3 regions of the Pseudomonas sp. S2_E02 genome follow, and region 2 is predicted to be linked to each of the others. Evidence: riboswitches for the same ligand, from Rfam matches in the RefSeq annotation. Region 2 holds a riboswitch; each other region holds the start of a gene.
What was found. Region 2 has a riboswitch for cobalamin ahead of AB4O01_RS07430 (CbtB domain-containing protein). Riboswitches for the same ligand answer to the same signal wherever they lie in the genome.
Positions count from the first base shown of each region.

Region 1 (5,233 bases), 1.0 Mb from region 2:
CAGCACATCGGCGGCTATCAGAAACACCGCGCCACCCAACGCACTGGCCGGCAGCAACCGCGCATGACCGGTGCCCAGCAACAGACGCGCGGCATGAGGAATGACCAGACCGACAAAACCGATCGAGCCGACAATCGACACCATCACTGCCGTCACCAGCGCTGCACAACCGATCAGCAGAATCTGCACACGCCGCACCGGAATGCCGAGCGACGCCGCCGAATCCGCACCAAAGGTAAACGCATCTAGCGCCCGCCGATGCCACAGGCAGACAACCAACCCCAATACGGCCACTGGCACCGCCAGCCACACCGATGGCCAGCGCACGCCGCCAAGATTGCCCAGCAACCAGAACATGATCCCGCGCGCCTGCTCGGAGCTGGCCGAGCGGGTGATCAGAAACGCCGTCAGCGCATTGAACAGCTGCGAACCGGCGATCCCCGCGAGAATGATCTGCCCGGTACCGCTGGCCGAGCCGCTGACCCGCGCCAGCACAATCACCAGCACGAACGCCGTGACCGCGCCGGCGAAGGCACCGACTGACAGTGAGATGATCCCGGCACCTACGCCAAGCAGCGCGACCATCACCGCTCCGGTCGAGGCGCCGGCAGAAATGCCCAGCAGATAGGGATCGGCCAACGGATTGCGCAGCAGCGACTGTAAAATCACTCCGCAGGTCGCTAACCCTGCACCGCATGCCGCCGCGACCAATGCCCGGGTCAGGCGGTAGTTCCAGATGATGCCTTCATCGATCGGGTCGAGGACATGCCCGGCGCCCCACAGTTTGTTCGCCAGCACTTGCAACACCACGTCCGGTGCAATCGAGGTTTCACCGATGGCCACGCCGGCGACCACTGCAATCAACAGGGTCGCCAGGGCCAGGAACGTGCGGATCAGGCTGGCACTCATTGCGACAGGTCATAGCCGTTGATGGCCGTGGCCAATTGCTCAATGCCCTCGAACATGCGCAGGCTCGCCTGCAGGGCCATGGCGTCGATAATGATGATGCGGTTGTGTTTCACCGCGTCCATGTTGCGCGTCACCGGATCACTGCGCAGGAAGGCGAGTTTCTTTTCATAGTCGTCGGCGGGGAAACGTCGACGATCCATGCGCGCGATGACCAGGAAGGTCGGATTGGCCTTGGCGATGGTTTCCCAACCGACGGTTGGCCACTCCTCATCGGACGCCACCACGTTGCGCACGCCGAGGGTGCTGAGCATGAAATCGGGAACGCCTTTGTGCCCGGCCACGAACGGCTCGATGTCCATTTGTGCGCTGGAGAACCACACCAGCGCGCTGGCGTCTTTGAGCTGTTTGCCTTGGGCGGTGGCAATCGATTTGGCGAGACTTGCCTTGAGTTGATCATTGAGCTGCTGGCCACGCTCCTGAACATCGAAGATCTGCGCCAGTTGGCTCACGCTTTTGTAAATCGTCTCGATGTGAAACGGCGCCAGTCGCGTGCCATCGGCGCCGACGAGGTTGTCCTTGGCTTCGCAATCGGAAGGCAGCAGGTACGTTGGAATCTTCAGTTCATGAAACTGCTCGCGCGTGCCCACCGCGCCTTGCGGGCCGACCATCCATTCCAGTTCCACGGCGACCAGTTCCGGACGCTTGCCGATTACCGACTCGAAACTCGGCTCGTTGTCAGCCAGGCGCTCGATCTGGTCGTTTTGTGCCTTGTATTTGGCCAGCACATTGTTGAACCACAGTGAGGTGCCGACGACTTTGTCGCCCAGGCCCATGGCGTAGAGCATCTCCGTGCCGGCCTGGCCGATGGTCACGGTGCGCGTCGGTGCGTACTGGAAGGTCAGGGTGCTGCCGCAGTTCTCGACCGTCAGTGGATAGACAGTCGGTGCCGCCTGCGCCAGGGCGCCAAGGCTCAGGCCGGTGATGAGGGTGGCGATGCGGGGCAGCAGCATGGGGCAGTCTCCAGGGGAACCGTACGGGGAGCGGGAGAGTACGGTCTGGAAACACACCATCGAACGCGGTCAGGAAAACAGCGCAAGGCCGGGCAGCCAACGAAGACGCGCACGGCACGATGTCCTTCCCGGACACCCCGCCGGTTAGTAATCACTGTGCCGGCAGGTCTCCTGACTGATGCGTCATCGCCTGGCTCCGGCCTTCCCGGGATTCACCCAGTGGCAGTCGTGGAGCAGGCTCGGCACCTACAGTTGCGGGGGCAGTTCCGGTCAATGCTGTGCAAGCACCCCGGATTCCCTATTAGTCCCGTTCGGGAACCAGCGGCGGCATGGTAGTCGATCAAGCCGCCGAAGGGGAGACGAATCTGTTGCGGCGAGGATTAGTGCTGGCTCATCAAACCGTGCAACACGCCCAGACGCAGGCCCGGTTCGGAGGGCAGCATTTGTGCGATACCGAACACTTTGAATGCCGCCAGCATTAACACCAGACCGCCGGGCAGAATGCTCTGGCGGTGTGGTTGCAGGCCTGCGAGCTTGAGCTGTTGCACGTTGTTTACCTTCAACAACAGCAGCGACAGGCGCAGCAGGCCGCCGTAGGTGATGCCGTCCTGGCCGAAGTCGTTGAGGCGATTGGTCTTGAGTACTTTGGCGAGCATGCGCGCGGTGCCGGAAGAGCCGATGGTTTGCTGCCAGCCCTGAGCACGGTAGCGCCGGGCAACTTTTTCAAACTGCAGGATGGCGAAGCGTTCGGCCTCCTGTAGCGCGCTGGCGGACACATCGCCGCCGCGAAAGAATCGCGTGCTCAAGGTGCCGCTGCCGATGGCGATGCTTTCGGTTAACAAGGGTTGTGAGCCCTGGCCGAGGATCAGCTCGGTGGAGCCGCCGCCGATGTCGACCACCAGGCGCAGGTCGTCGGCGCTGGGCAAGGCGTGAGTTACGCCGGCGTAGACCAGCCGCGCCTCTTCATGGCCGCAAATGACGTCGATGGGAAAGCCCAGATGCCGCTCGGCACTGGCCAGAAACAGTTGCGCGTTGTCCGCTTCACGCACCGCGCTTGTGGCCACCGCACGAACACGGCCGGCCTCGAAACCACGCAGCTTCTTGCCGAACCGCGCCAACGCCTGCCAGCCGCGATCCAGTGCCAAGGCATCCAGTGCGCCGCCATCAAAGCCTTCGGCGAGGCGCACCGGTTCGCGCAGGGTTTTCACTTCCTGAATCTGCAAGCCTTTGCGGCTGCGCACCGACTGGCCGATCATCAGGCGAAAGGCGTTCGAACCCAGGTCGATGGCGGCAAACAGCGAGGCGTCGTCTTTCATGGGAATCCTTGCAGAGCATCCGTCGCGAGGCTCAAGACGGTTTGCGAGGATTCTGCCGTGATCTTGATGACATCCTGATGACGGGGGCGGGGCGATTGAATGAATTTGCGACTGTCACGACACTGTCATTATCCGGCGTCTATGCTGAGGTCAATACATCGCGTGTTCTTAAAGTTTTTGCTGCCAGTTTTGGCAGCTTTTTTTTGCCCGCGATTTGGCTGTTGATCGTTCCCACGCTCCGCGTGGGAACGCCTCTAGGGACGCTCCGCGTCCAGTGACGCGGAGCGTCACGGGCTGCATTCCCACGCAGAGCGTGGGAACGATCAGCGCGGGGTGCGGACGATCAATCAGCAGGACTGCGGAGTTTCGCCCCGGGCCAGGCGCGCATTGATGTCTTCGATCACTTCGGGCAGTTCGGCGATGGTGTCGATCAGGTAGTGCGGGCGCGAAGGGGCGAACATCTTGCCGATCCGCGCGCGTTCTTCCGCCAGTCGATCCGACGGCAACGCCTTGTATTGCTCATAGGTCAGGCCCAGTGCGTTGCCGGAACAGGTCAACGCCACCGTCCACATGCCGGCGGCGCGGCCTTCGAGAATTCCCGGCCAGGTGTCGTCGACCTTGACGCAGGCGGCCACGTCATCGATGCCCAGGGCAATCACGTTGGCCAACGCCTGCGCCGGATACGGCCGGCCATTGGGCACTTCATCGGTGGCAACGACATGACCGGCGACATAGCCATTTTCCCGCGCCAGTTCGACAACCTTGGCCATTACCACCGCCGGGTAGCCCGAGCACGAACCGATTTTCAAACCCTTGTCGCGCAATGCTGCAATGGCTTCGAGCGCGCCCGGAATCAGCGCCGAATGCAGGGCGATTTTCTCGATCTGCAGCGGCATGAAACGTTCGTAGATTGCCGTTACATCGTCGTCACTCGGCAAGCGATCAAACGCCGCGCGGTAACGCTCGGCAATCTGCGGCAGGTTGCACAGCGTGCGAATGTGATCCCACTTGCCCATGCCCATTGGCCCGCGCGCTTCTTCCAGCGACACGGCGACGCCAAACTCGGCAAAGGCCTCGACGAAAATCTGCGTCGGCGCAAACGAGCCGAAATCGACAACGGTGCCGGCCCAGTCGAGGATCGCGGCTTGCAGGTGAGTCGGTTGTTGGTACTGCATGGTCAATCTCCGTTTTCAGGTAAGCGTGGGCCGTCCCTCGGCAATGAGGTAGGCGGTTCAAGGGTCAGTGCTGATCAGGTCAGCGGTGGATTCGCATCAAACAGTTCGGCAATCACTGGCCGGTTCCGGCGGATGCCGAGGCAGCACAGGTGGTATTCGATAAAGAACGGGTGATCGACAAAGGTGATCGGCGTGGTGCCCGGGGTTTCGGCGTACTCGACCGCCGAGACAAACCCGATGCCGATGCCCTTGACGATCGCGTGGACGATGGCTTCGCGGCTGTTGAGTTGCATGACGCAGTTGAGATCGATATTGAGGCGCTTGCAGCTTTCTTCCACCAGTTGTCGGGTGCGTGCACTGGATTCGCGCATCACCCATTTTTCGCCACTGATTTCACTGATGTGAACCTGCGCCTGACTGGCCCACGGATGGTCATCACGCACCACGGCGATGATCGGATAGCGGTGATACAACCGCGTGTGGAAGCGCTCATCGAATTCCGACAAGGCCAGAATCGCCACGTCGATATCAAAGTTGAACAACCGCGCCAGGGTGTCCTTTTCCGAAGAAAACGAGGTTTCCAGTTCGATATCCGGATGGCGCTGCATCAGCTCATAGGTCAGGTTCATGGCAATCGGCGGTGACACCGCGCCGAGGCGCAGCATTCCGGTCTTGCGCTGCTTGAAGCTCTGCAACAGTTGCACGGCTTCATCCTCCTGACCGAACAGGCCCTGAGTGATCGCATAGAGCTTGTGCCCGGCGGCGCTCATTTCGATGTAGCGGCCACGGCGATGGAACAGCTCGACCGAGAAGGTGTTTTCCA
Region 1 is NZ_CP162761.1:630,220-635,452, forward strand. Features, by position in the region: gene AB4O01_RS02785 (FecCD family ABC transporter permease) at 1-897, opposite strand, end outside; gene AB4O01_RS02790 (ABC transporter substrate-binding protein) at 906-1,919, opposite strand; cobalamin riboswitch at 2,064-2,257, opposite strand; gene AB4O01_RS02795 (Ppx/GppA family phosphatase) at 2,300-3,235, opposite strand; gene phnX (phosphonoacetaldehyde hydrolase) at 3,583-4,410, opposite strand; gene AB4O01_RS02805 (LysR substrate-binding domain-containing protein) at 4,485-5,233, opposite strand, start outside.
Region 1: it holds a riboswitch for cobalamin, as region 2 does, so the genes downstream of both, AB4O01_RS02790 (ABC transporter substrate-binding protein) here and AB4O01_RS07430 (CbtB domain-containing protein) in region 2, are expected to answer to the same signal.

Region 2 (5,233 bases):
CCGGGCGAAGAAAAACCTGAAGACACCGCGTTGGGGCTGAAAAGCTTCACCGCTTATATCGATCACTTCAGCGAAGCGTTTCTCGATGACGCCGTTGTCGACTATGCCACCGACCGCATGGGCGGCCAGCTGACCATCAAGGCGCCGAACGCCAAAGTACCGATGGTCAACGCTGACAGCCCGGTCAATGAGCGCATCAACTATTACCTGCAAACCGAAATCAACCCGGGGCTGGCCAGCCACGGCGGTCAGGTCAGCCTGATCGATGTGGTTGAAGACGGCATCGCCGTTTTGCAGTTCGGTGGCGGTTGCCAGGGCTGCGGCCAGGCGGACGTAACCTTGAAGGAAGGCATCGAGCGCACCTTGCTCGAGCGTATTCCGGAGCTGAAAGGCGTTCGCGACGTGACCGACCACACGCAGAAAGAAAACGCCTACTACTAAGGTGTTCGCTGCGGACATGAAAAACGGCGCCCCGTGAGCGCCGTTTTTTTATGGGTGACATGTACCGACGCCTTCGCGAGCAAGCTCGCTCCCACATTTGATCGCATTCCAAATGTGGGAGCGAGCTTGCTCGCGAAGGCGGCTTCATGGGCGATAGAGATGCGCATGCCCAGCGCGATACAACGATGACTCGCTGAACACCTCACTGCCCAATACCCGACCCACCAGAATCAACGCCGTACGCCGAAACCCTTTGGCCTCGACCTTTCCGGCGATATCCGCCAGTGTCCCGACTACCCAATCCTGATCCGGCCATGTTGCTCGGTGAATCACCGCAATCGGGCAATCCGCGCCGTAGTGCGGCAACAGTTCGGCCAGAATCTTATCCAGATGATTAACGCCCAGATGAATCGCCATGGTCGCGCCATGCTGCGCCAGACTGCCAAGCTCTTCGCCTGCCGGCATTGCGGTTTTGTCGGCGTAGCGGGTCAGAATCACGCTTTGCGACACGTCCGGCAGCGTCAATTCCGCGCCAAGCAACGCCGCACAGGCTGCGGTGGCCGTCACGCCGGGAATGATCTCGAACGGAATATCCAGCTCACGCAGATAACGGATCTGCTCGCCGATCGCGCCATACAGACTCGGATCGCCGGAATGCACCCGCGCCACATCCTGACCCTTGGCATGCGCGGTCTTGATCAATTCGATGATCTGTTCCAGATGCAATTCGGCGCTGTTCACCACTGTTTCGGCTTGATGGCCGTCGAGTACCGCCGCCGGCACTAGCGAACCTGCGTAGATAATCACCGGGCAACTGCGAATCAGCCGCTGGCCTTTGACAGTGATCAATTCCGGGTCGCCGGGGCCGGCGCCAATGAAGTAGACGGTCATCGTTGAATCCTGAGTAAAAGAGGGCACGACTGCGTTGCAGATGAACAACGCTCATGATCAATGGCGGGGATTATCGGGATTTTACGCCGCGCCGGCCAATGCCAGCGTGGCCTGAGCGTATTTTTGCCGGGAGATCAGCAGTTTTGCCGGCGCTTGAATCAGCTGTTCAGCGAGCGCAAGCGCGGCACTTTCGGCGACGCCGTAGCAACCGGTGCGTTCGTAAGCAATCTGTGAATGGTGACTGAGCCGCTGTTGGTAGCTGGCCAGTTCGTCACTGCTGAAGTACAGCAGGGGCAGGGCCAGTTGTGCAGCAAGTTCTTGCAGGCCCGGCTCGTCGCGCTTCAAGTCGATACTGGCCAACGCTTTCACCGCCTCAAGCTCAATGCGATGCGCCTGTAGCGCTTGATCGAGTAACGCGCGCAGCGTGCTGGCCGGGCAGCCGCGCTGGCAGCCCAGGCCGACCACGAAGGTCGGCGCTGCGCGGTCATCGGTCATGCGTGGTATTGACCAGCGCTTTTGCGGCGGAACAACCAAGCGCTGATCAGGCCCAGGGCCAGCCAGAACGCCACGTTGGTCAACTGCGAAGCGATTTTGAACTGAGCTTCGAGTGCTTCGGGGGCGAGCATCGAATGCACTTCCGGTTGCGGTGCGCCGATCACGTGGGGCACAGCGAGGATGGCCACACCGAGGACCTTCATCAGCCAGTGACGGCTGAACGCGATCAGCGACAGACCTACAGCCGTCGAAGCGGCCGTGCCGATCCACCACGTCTGCCGCGAAGCCAGATCAGCCGCAGCGGTGCCCGGCAGTTCTGGTGGCAGGCCCAAGGTCGGAGCAAGCACGAACGTCGCGTAACCGGCCAGGCCCCAGAGCAGGCCCTGCGAAGTTTTGGTCGGCGCGCGCAGGGTGTAGAGGCCGGCGAGCATCAGGGCGAAACCGACGGCTACGACCAGATTACCGCCAGTGGTCGAGACTACGCGCTGCCAGCCGTCTTCCGGCTCCCAGGCCTCGGCATCATGGGTGTGCGCAGCCACGCCAGCGGCGTGTTCGTGAACCGCCACCGGCTCGGACTTCTCGAAAGTTTCCGCCTGCAGAATCAGCGGCGAAACCCAGAAGCTTTGCAGCAGAGTGAGGAGCAGGGCGGCCAGCAGACCAGAGAAACCTGCAGTTTGCGCGATACGCTTGATCATGTCGGCAGGTCTCAATGGCACGGGAACGCGGCGCTGTGGCGGGTATCGTGGGCGGCGTTGTGTACCGCTTCGATGTGCGAGAAACCGGCAAAGTAAACCAGACTGGCGCCGAGGATCGATGCAAAGATCGCGGCGGTCAGGCGTTGGCTCAGGGTGGTGGTGCTGGCGATTTTGTCCGTGTTGCTGCCGGTGCTGCTGATAATCGACATGGCGCTTCCCTCTGGAGTGTCAGCGGGTGAATAGAGCGCATGAAAACCCCTGCGGGTCGGGCTCGCAGAGGTTCGAACAGCGCCCGCCCACCGCGGGTTTGTTATGTGCAGCGCCGCACAAATGCGGGCTGTGTGTTGCGGGCCGGTCTCCGGGCTCACGAGGGGCTGGCGTCAGGCCGACCTGCAAGCGTCACCTTCCCATACCGTATTGGCACAGTGGTTTTGACGCTTCGCTCGCTTACCGTTGCGGGGGCAGCACCGGACTGACATGGGCTTGAGTAAAGCACATGATTCACCGGTTTCCCGTTTCACCCTGTGAAGGGCACCCGTAACAAGTTGTGTAGGAGAGCATGGGCGGGGGATTTGAGTCAATCGACGCCTAGCGCATGATCAGCAGGACGTACACCCCCAGCGCCATCAGGAACGCATAATAGGATTTGATTCGCGTCAGGCTCAGCAGCCACGCCAACGCCACCGGCAGGATCCATGGCATGGCCGCCAGGTGCTGGCTGGCCAAAGGATAGAGTGAGACCGCCAGCAGGCTGACGAGCATCGCCACCGATGTGTATTTTCCCAGACGATCGATGAAAGCGCGGGCAGTTGCCGAAAGCCGTTCGACATCGACGGCCAGCGGCAGCAAGCGGCAGACGATCGAAACCAGCGCGCAAATCAGTACGTACAGCCAGAAAGTACCAGGTTCAATCATAGACATAGCTCGTCAGAACGGTGATGGCGAGCACCAGCAGCAAGCTGACCTCGCCCAGCCACAACAAGCTCGCGGCGGTGGCCAGGCCGGCAATCCATTGCGCATGGAAGCTGTGACGGTCGCGGGCCATCTTGCCAAGCGAAGCGCTGATGAAAATCGCGATCACCACACTGACGTGATCCATCACTGCGTTGTCGGCCACGCTGGCGAAACAGTACCCGACCACGGTGCCAAGCAGGGCGGCGGCGTACAGCAGAAAGCACACGGTGTTGGCATACGGGCGGCTGATCGGTTGCTGATCCTTGCGGATCGACATCAACGTGAAAGCCGCATTTGCCATCACCGCCAGGGCGGGGACGAACGCTTTGACCGGGCCCTGGAGGCTGGATTTCAGGCTCAGTGTGAAGACCAGAAAACGCAAGTTGATACTCAGCGCCGAGACCAGCACGCCAAAGGCGTTAAGCAGGTGCGCGGGGGTTTCCAGCAGCGTCAGTTGCAACGGCGAGGCCATTACCGTACCGCTGAAAACCACCATGGCCGGAAGATCCAGACCATGGCGGCGCCCGAGCATGCCGATCAGGGTGAAGGTCAGCAGCAGCGAGAAGACGAACGGTAGCGCATCGCGGATACCGGTCGCGATCTCGCTGCGCGACGCCGGTTTTGCCAGGTTCGACTCAACCAGCATGAGTGCTGTGCCGCGAGCCGGCCAGCAATTGCTCTACGCCGTTCTTGTAGGCCAGGGCTTTTTCCAGGTAGTACTCGGTGGAGAAGCGCGGAATGAACTCTTCCACCACGGCCACCCCCCGATAGCCGTTGACCGCGAAGCGATTGAGCACATCGCTCAGGCGCAAGTTGCCTTCGCCAATCGGCAGATGTTGATGGTGGGTGTTGTTGAGGTCGGCAATGTGCAGATGCCGGGTAACCGGCGCCAGATCGGCAATGGCTTTGAACAGGCTTTCACCATACGGCAGCAGTGAGCACAGATGCGTCACGTCGATGGTCACGAAGCACCCGGTCTCCTTGTGAAAGCGCAGGTGTTCCTCGACGGTGAAGACCGGGAATTTCGGCCGCTGACCGCCCATGTTCTCCAGGCACAGGGCGATGCCATCGGTGTTGCAGCGCTTGGTCACCTGGTTGATCGCTACTATCAGGTTGTCCAGCAGTTCGCCGTTTTCCAGTTGATCTTTGTAGCCGGGATGAAAAGTGACGCTGGTGGCGCCGGCCTCGTGGGAAAACTCCACGGCGGCACTCAGACAGTCCACCGCTTGGGCACGTTCGGTCAAATCCGGGGAGCACAGGTTGTACTGGCGACCCCACCATCCGGCGTGGACGGTCAGCGTGATGCCATTGTGTTCGGCGAAGCTGCGGATTTTCCCGGCAAGCTCAGACCGGTCTTCGGCGCTCAGCGACCAGAAGGTTTTTTCGGCGTCTTCGCCGATCTCGAACTCGACCGCTTGGAAATGTCTGGCCAGATCGGTGATCGAACCCAGGATGTCTGCTGGGTTGTCGTAGACATTGGTGGAAAAGGAGATCATCGGGAAGTGAGCGCTGATCGGGCCTTCGATGTGATATAGCGGGTCTTTACGGGTCATTGCGCTGGTCCTTGCGTAGTGAACTCTGGGTGGGTGATCGCGGCGTTGAAGTCCGCCGGGTCGTCGGCGTCGCTGCAGCCCAGCAGCGTGTAGCCGTGGCGGTCTGCGGAACGGCTGATGCTCTGGCCGAACTTGTCGGGGTTGAGGTTCACGCGTAATGCAAACGGGTGTTGCAGCAGGCGTGCCTGGAGCTGTTGCGGATCG
Region 2 is NZ_CP162761.1:1,646,068-1,651,300, reverse strand. Features, by position in the region: gene nfuA (Fe-S biogenesis protein NfuA) at 1-441, shown strand, start outside; gene cobM (precorrin-4 C(11)-methyltransferase) at 586-1,332, opposite strand; gene AB4O01_RS07440 (cobalamin biosynthesis protein) at 1,414-1,827, opposite strand; gene AB4O01_RS07435 (CbtA family protein) at 1,824-2,522, opposite strand; gene AB4O01_RS07430 (CbtB domain-containing protein) at 2,534-2,731, opposite strand; cobalamin riboswitch at 2,855-3,076, opposite strand; gene AB4O01_RS07425 (hypothetical protein) at 3,111-3,437, opposite strand; gene AB4O01_RS07420 (AzlC family ABC transporter permease) at 3,430-4,122, opposite strand; gene AB4O01_RS07415 (sugar phosphate isomerase/epimerase family protein) at 4,112-5,029, opposite strand; gene AB4O01_RS07410 (ATP-grasp domain-containing protein) at 5,026-5,233, opposite strand, start outside.

Region 3 (5,233 bases), 1.8 Mb from region 2:
GCGCCCAGGCGCGCAGCGGGATTTCCGGGATCGGAAATGGCCACGGCGCGAGGCCGCTGGACAGGTCGAGCCAGTCCGCCTCGGCAATGCCGTAATCGTGTGCAGCCTTGCGCAGCCGGCCACCGTGCTCAAGCATAGAATTCAGCCCCCACGCAGAGAATCAGCAGCCATAACCATACCCCGCGCTGGACCAATTGCCAGCCACGGTCGATGGAATCGGCATCCGCTGGAGCGCCTTCGCCGAGTTGCGGACGGTCGTGAAGTTCGCCGTGATAGATCGCCGGGCCGCCCAGCTCCACGCCCAAGGCACCGGCCCCGGCAGCCATCACCGGGCCAGCGTTGGGGCTGTCCCACTTCGGCGCCTGCGCGCGCCAGCACTTCAGCGCGAGTCGGGTTTTACCCAGCAGCGCGTAGGTTAATGCCACCAGACGCGCAGGAATGTAGTTCAACACGTCGTCGATTTTTGCCGCTGCCCAACCGAAACGCTCAAAGCGTTCGTTGCGATAGCCCCACATCGCATCGAGCGTGTTGCTCAAGCGATAGAGGACCACGCCCGGCGCACCCGCCACGACAAACCAGAACAGCGCGGCAAACACCGCATCGCTGCCGTTTTCCAGCACCGACTCGGTGGCGGCGCGGGCGACGGCGGTGCTGTCGAGTTCATCGGTCTGGCGGCTGACCAGATAGCCGACACGCTTGCGCGCCTCGTCCAGATCATCCGCGCGCAACGCGGCGGCGACCGGCGCGACATGTTCACCGAGGCTGCGCATGCCAAGGGCGCAATACAGCGCGAGAATCTCGACGACCCAGCCCACGTATGGCGCCCAGGAAAACGCCGTGGCGAGCAAGGTCAGCGGCAGCACCGCGATCACCCACGCAGTGACCCCATGGCTGCGCCAACCCCGGCCACCGGCGTTGAAGCGTTGCTCGATGCGCCCGGCGAAATTGCCGAACGCCACCAGCGGATGCCAGCGTTTCGGTTCACCCAACAGCGCATCCAGCGCCACTGCGGCGACACTCAACAACGCCACACTCATTGACTCACTCCCCAATAATTTTCGTACAGCAACTCATTGAGCGGCCGCGCCTGCGCCCACCCTTCGAGTACCAGCATCGGCGCCGGATAGAATTCCTTGACCGGGCCCAGGCATAAAACCGCCAGTGGCTTGGCACCCTCGGGCAGCTTCAGCAGATCCGCCAACGCTTGCGGTTCGAAAAGCGAGACCCAGCCCATGCCCAGGCCTTCGGCGCGCGAGGCCAGCCACAGATTCTGGATCGCGCAGGACAGCGAGGCCATGTCCATTTCCGGCAATGTACGGCGACCGAAAATGTGCTTTTCGCGATCATCCATCAACGCGGTGACCAGCACTTCGGCGCAATCATTGATGCCTTCGACCTTGAGCTTCATGAACTCGTCACTGCGCTCGCCGAGGGCTTCGGCTGTGCGGATGCGTTCTTCTTCCACCAGATTCTGGATCTGCCCGCGCAGGCTGCGGTCGCTGATGCGGATGAAACGCCAGGGCTGCATCAGGCCGACGCTTGGGGCCTGGTGGGCGGCTTCCAGTAGTCGGCGCAACAGCTCCGGTTCGACGCTGCCGCCGGTGAAGTGGCGCATGTCGCGGCGTTCGGCAATGGCTCTATAAACCGCTTCGCGCTCGGCTTCGGAGAATGTGTTGTCGGTCATGGCCCTTTCGCGAGCAAGCTCGCTCCCACATTGGACGGGATGCTTGCTCAAGAAACGCGATCCCCTGTGGGAGCGAGCTTGCTCGCGAAGGCGGCCTCACGGTCTGGCGCAAACAATGCGGCAATCGCACTCGGGTTCGACGGGAAATAGAAGTGCACATAAGAAGCCGTCATCCGCCCTTCCCGATAAACCGCCTCGGCACCGCGCCCACCATTCGGACTCAAACCCCGCGCAATCGGCGCCAGTTCGGTAGTCGTCAACGAATGATGATAAGTGTGCCCGCGCAACGAACCTTCCGGCAGATCCACCGCTTGCAACGCCAACGCCGCCAGACGCTTCTGCATCACCGCATCGCCCTTAAGCAGCCCGACCAATTCAGCGCGGGTGCCTTCAACGTCAGTCAACGAATCGAGCAGGTACAGCATCCCACCACACTCGGCGAGCAACGGCTTACCCGCCGCATGATGCGCGCGAATCGCCTCACACATCGCGGTGTTCTGCGACAACGCAACGTGGTGCAGTTCCGGATACCCACCGGGCAAATACAGGCTATCCGCTTCAGGCAATTGCGAGTCGCGGATCGGCGAGAAGAAACTCAACTCGGCGCCCATCGCCCGCAACAGATCGAGACTCGCGCCGTAGGTGAAAGCAAACGCTTCATCACGGGCGACGGCAATCCGCACATTCTTCAGCAACGGCTCGACAGCGATCACGTCCGGTGCGGCAAACTCCACCGCCGGTGGCAGCGCTACCTCGCAACTGCTGGCCAATGCGTCGGCGGCGGCGTCGAGACGCACATCCAGATCATTCAATTCACTGGCCTGGACCAGGCCGAGATGACGACTTGGCAGTTCGATACCGGTTTCGCGGGACAACGCACCGTACCAGCGCAGACCTTCGGTGAGGCTGCCTTCGAGCAATTGCGCATGGCGCAAGGTGCCAACGCGGTTGGCCAACACACCGGCAAACGGCAGATCTGGCTGATACTTGGCCAAGCCGAGCGCCAGCGCACCAAAGGTCTGCGCCATCGCCGTCCCATCAATCACCCCGAGCACCGGCACGCCGAAGTGCCGCGCCAGATCGGCGCTGGACGGCGTGCCGTCGAACAGGCCCATCACGCCTTCAATCAGAATCAGATCCGCCTCGGCGGCGGCTTCCCACAACAGACGACGACTTTCCTGCTCGCCGACCATCCACATGTCCAGTTGATACACCGGCGCACCGCTGGCGCGCTCGAGAATCATCGGATCGAGAAAGTCCGGCCCGCATTTGAACACGCGCACCTTGCGCCCCTGATTGCGATGCAAACGGGCGAGCGCGGCGGTGACGGTGGTCTTGCCCTGACCGGAGGCCGGCGCGGCGATGAGTACCGCCGGGCAGTGACGTGGTTGATTCAAAGTTCGACGCCTTTCTGCGCTTTGATGCCGGCCTGGAAGGCATGTTTGAGCATGCCCATTTCGGTGACCGTGTCGCCCATCTCAATCATTTCCGGCTTGGCCGCGCGACCGGTGACGATCACATGCTGCATCGGCGGACGCGCCTGCAGATCGCTGAGCACCTGATCGAGATCGAGGTAGCCGTGCTTGAGGGCGATGTTCAATTCGTCGAGCACCACCAGACCGATCGACGGATCACGCAGCAATTCGCGGGAGACCGCCCACGCGGCTTCGGCGGCGGCGATGTCACGCTGACGATCCTGGGTTTCCCAAGTGAAACCTTCGCCCATCACGTGGAAGCGCACTTGCTCGGGGAAGCGTCGGAAGAACAACTCCTCACCGGTGCTGTTACGGCCCTTGATGAACTGCACCACGCCGCACTGCATGCCGTGGCCCATGGCACGGGCGAGCATGCCGAACGCCGAGCTGCTTTTGCCTTTGCCGTTGCCGGTCAGCACCAGCACCAGGCCACACTCGTCAGGCGAGTTGGCGATGCGTTCGTCGATCACGGCTTTTTTGCGCTGCATACGCGCCAGATGGCGTTCGTCGCGCTCGGGGGAATCAGTCATGGGGGAGCTCTCCGTTGAGGCTGGATAACGGCGGGCAGGCACAAGAATAGACGGCAAAAAGCCTGGCATCGCCCACCGTGATGCCGCTGGATGGATCAGGCCGGTCTCCGGGCTCATGAGCGGCGCATGCCTGACTGCGCGCCTTCCCGCTTCTTTCGAGGCAGTGGCTCAAGGCGCAGTTTTCACTCATTTACCGTTGCGGGGGCAGCGCCGGGATCGTGGTGGTTCTTCGTGCGAAGACAACCCTCACCGGCTTCCCTGTTTCACTCTGTCGACGCAGGTCACAGAGCACCTGAAACAAGCCGCGAAGGTTAGAGGGTTGGGGGTGGAGCGTCAATTAAAGAGGCGGCCATCGGGCGAATAACTGCCGCCGATCACTTATCTGCCGCCAATCTTGTGCCACACTGATACAAATGATATCAAAGAGCCATGCTTTTCTCGAAAAGCCCACTACAACAATAAAGGATGATGACGATGCAAGGCATGATCATCAGCAACCCGCGCCTGGAATTCCTGCGCCCAGTGCTTGAACGCTGGTTTGACTGTATCGACCGCTACAACGCCGTGCGCGGCGACAGCGACACCCCTTACTGGCATGATGAGAAAGCCAATCTCGGATTGCTCTCGGCGGCGGCCTGGATGGCTGAGCTGGTCACTTTGAACGAGACTGCCACACGTAAACAGAACGAAGAAGGCGAGCGCAATGCCCGCGCCGATCTGTTTCTCGCCGGTGCCGAAGACCGCGCCTTTATCCAGGCCACTCAGCGCTGGCCAAAGGTCACCAACCTGAATCTGACTCAAGCTCTGCTGGACATCACCAACGACGCCAAGCGCATCAGTTATGCCAGCGACCTCAAGCTCGGCTGCCTGTTTGTCGCGCCGCAAAAAGCCCAGCACAGCGCCAGCCCCGAAGAGCTGCAAGACATGGTCGACGACCTGCAAAAGGAACACACCTGCGCGGTCGCCTGGTATTTCCCCTACGCCTACCGCAAATTGCGCAGCGAAGCCGGCAACTATCACCCGGGCATTGCCGTGCTGTTCAAGGAAGCCCGCGGCTGAGCAGTTGAACCATCGGGCTTGCGCCCTCCTCTATGATTAGGAATGCATTCATAGGGAAGATCAGCAATGCGCAAGCCCCAGCTCGTTTTTGTCATCGCCTTCGCCGGAGGACTCGCCGCCTGCGGTGAAACCTCCAGCCTGCAAGTCTCCGACGGCACCGGCCCGTCACCGAAATTGCCTGAACCAAACAAGACCCTGATTCCGACGGTGAACATCGCCCCGGCGATCGGCTGGCCCGCGGGCGGCAAACCGACCGCAGCGGCCGGTACTCAGGTGGCAGCCTTCGCTGAAGGCCTCGATCATCCGCGCTGGCTCTATGTGCTACCCAATGGCGATGTGCTGGTGGCGGAAACCAACGCCCCGCCGAAGCCTGATGACAGCAGCGGCATTCGTGGCTGGGTGATGAAAAAGGTCATGGGCAAGGCTGGCGCTGGCGTACCGAGTCCGAACCGCATCACCCTGCTGCGTGACGCCGATCATGATGG
Region 3 is NZ_CP162761.1:6,421,539-6,426,771, reverse strand. Features, by position in the region: gene cobD (threonine-phosphate decarboxylase CobD) at 1-136, opposite strand, end outside; gene cbiB (adenosylcobinamide-phosphate synthase CbiB) at 129-1,037, opposite strand; gene bluB (5,6-dimethylbenzimidazole synthase) at 1,034-1,684, opposite strand; gene AB4O01_RS28885 (cobyrinate a,c-diamide synthase) at 1,732-3,081, opposite strand; gene cobO (cob(I)yrinic acid a,c-diamide adenosyltransferase) at 3,078-3,689, opposite strand; cobalamin riboswitch at 3,771-4,000, opposite strand; gene AB4O01_RS28875 (hypothetical protein) at 4,164-4,748, shown strand; gene AB4O01_RS28870 (PQQ-dependent sugar dehydrogenase) at 4,815-5,233, shown strand, end outside.
Region 3: it holds a riboswitch for cobalamin, as region 2 does, so the genes downstream of both, cobO (cob(I)yrinic acid a,c-diamide adenosyltransferase) here and AB4O01_RS07430 (CbtB domain-containing protein) in region 2, are expected to answer to the same signal.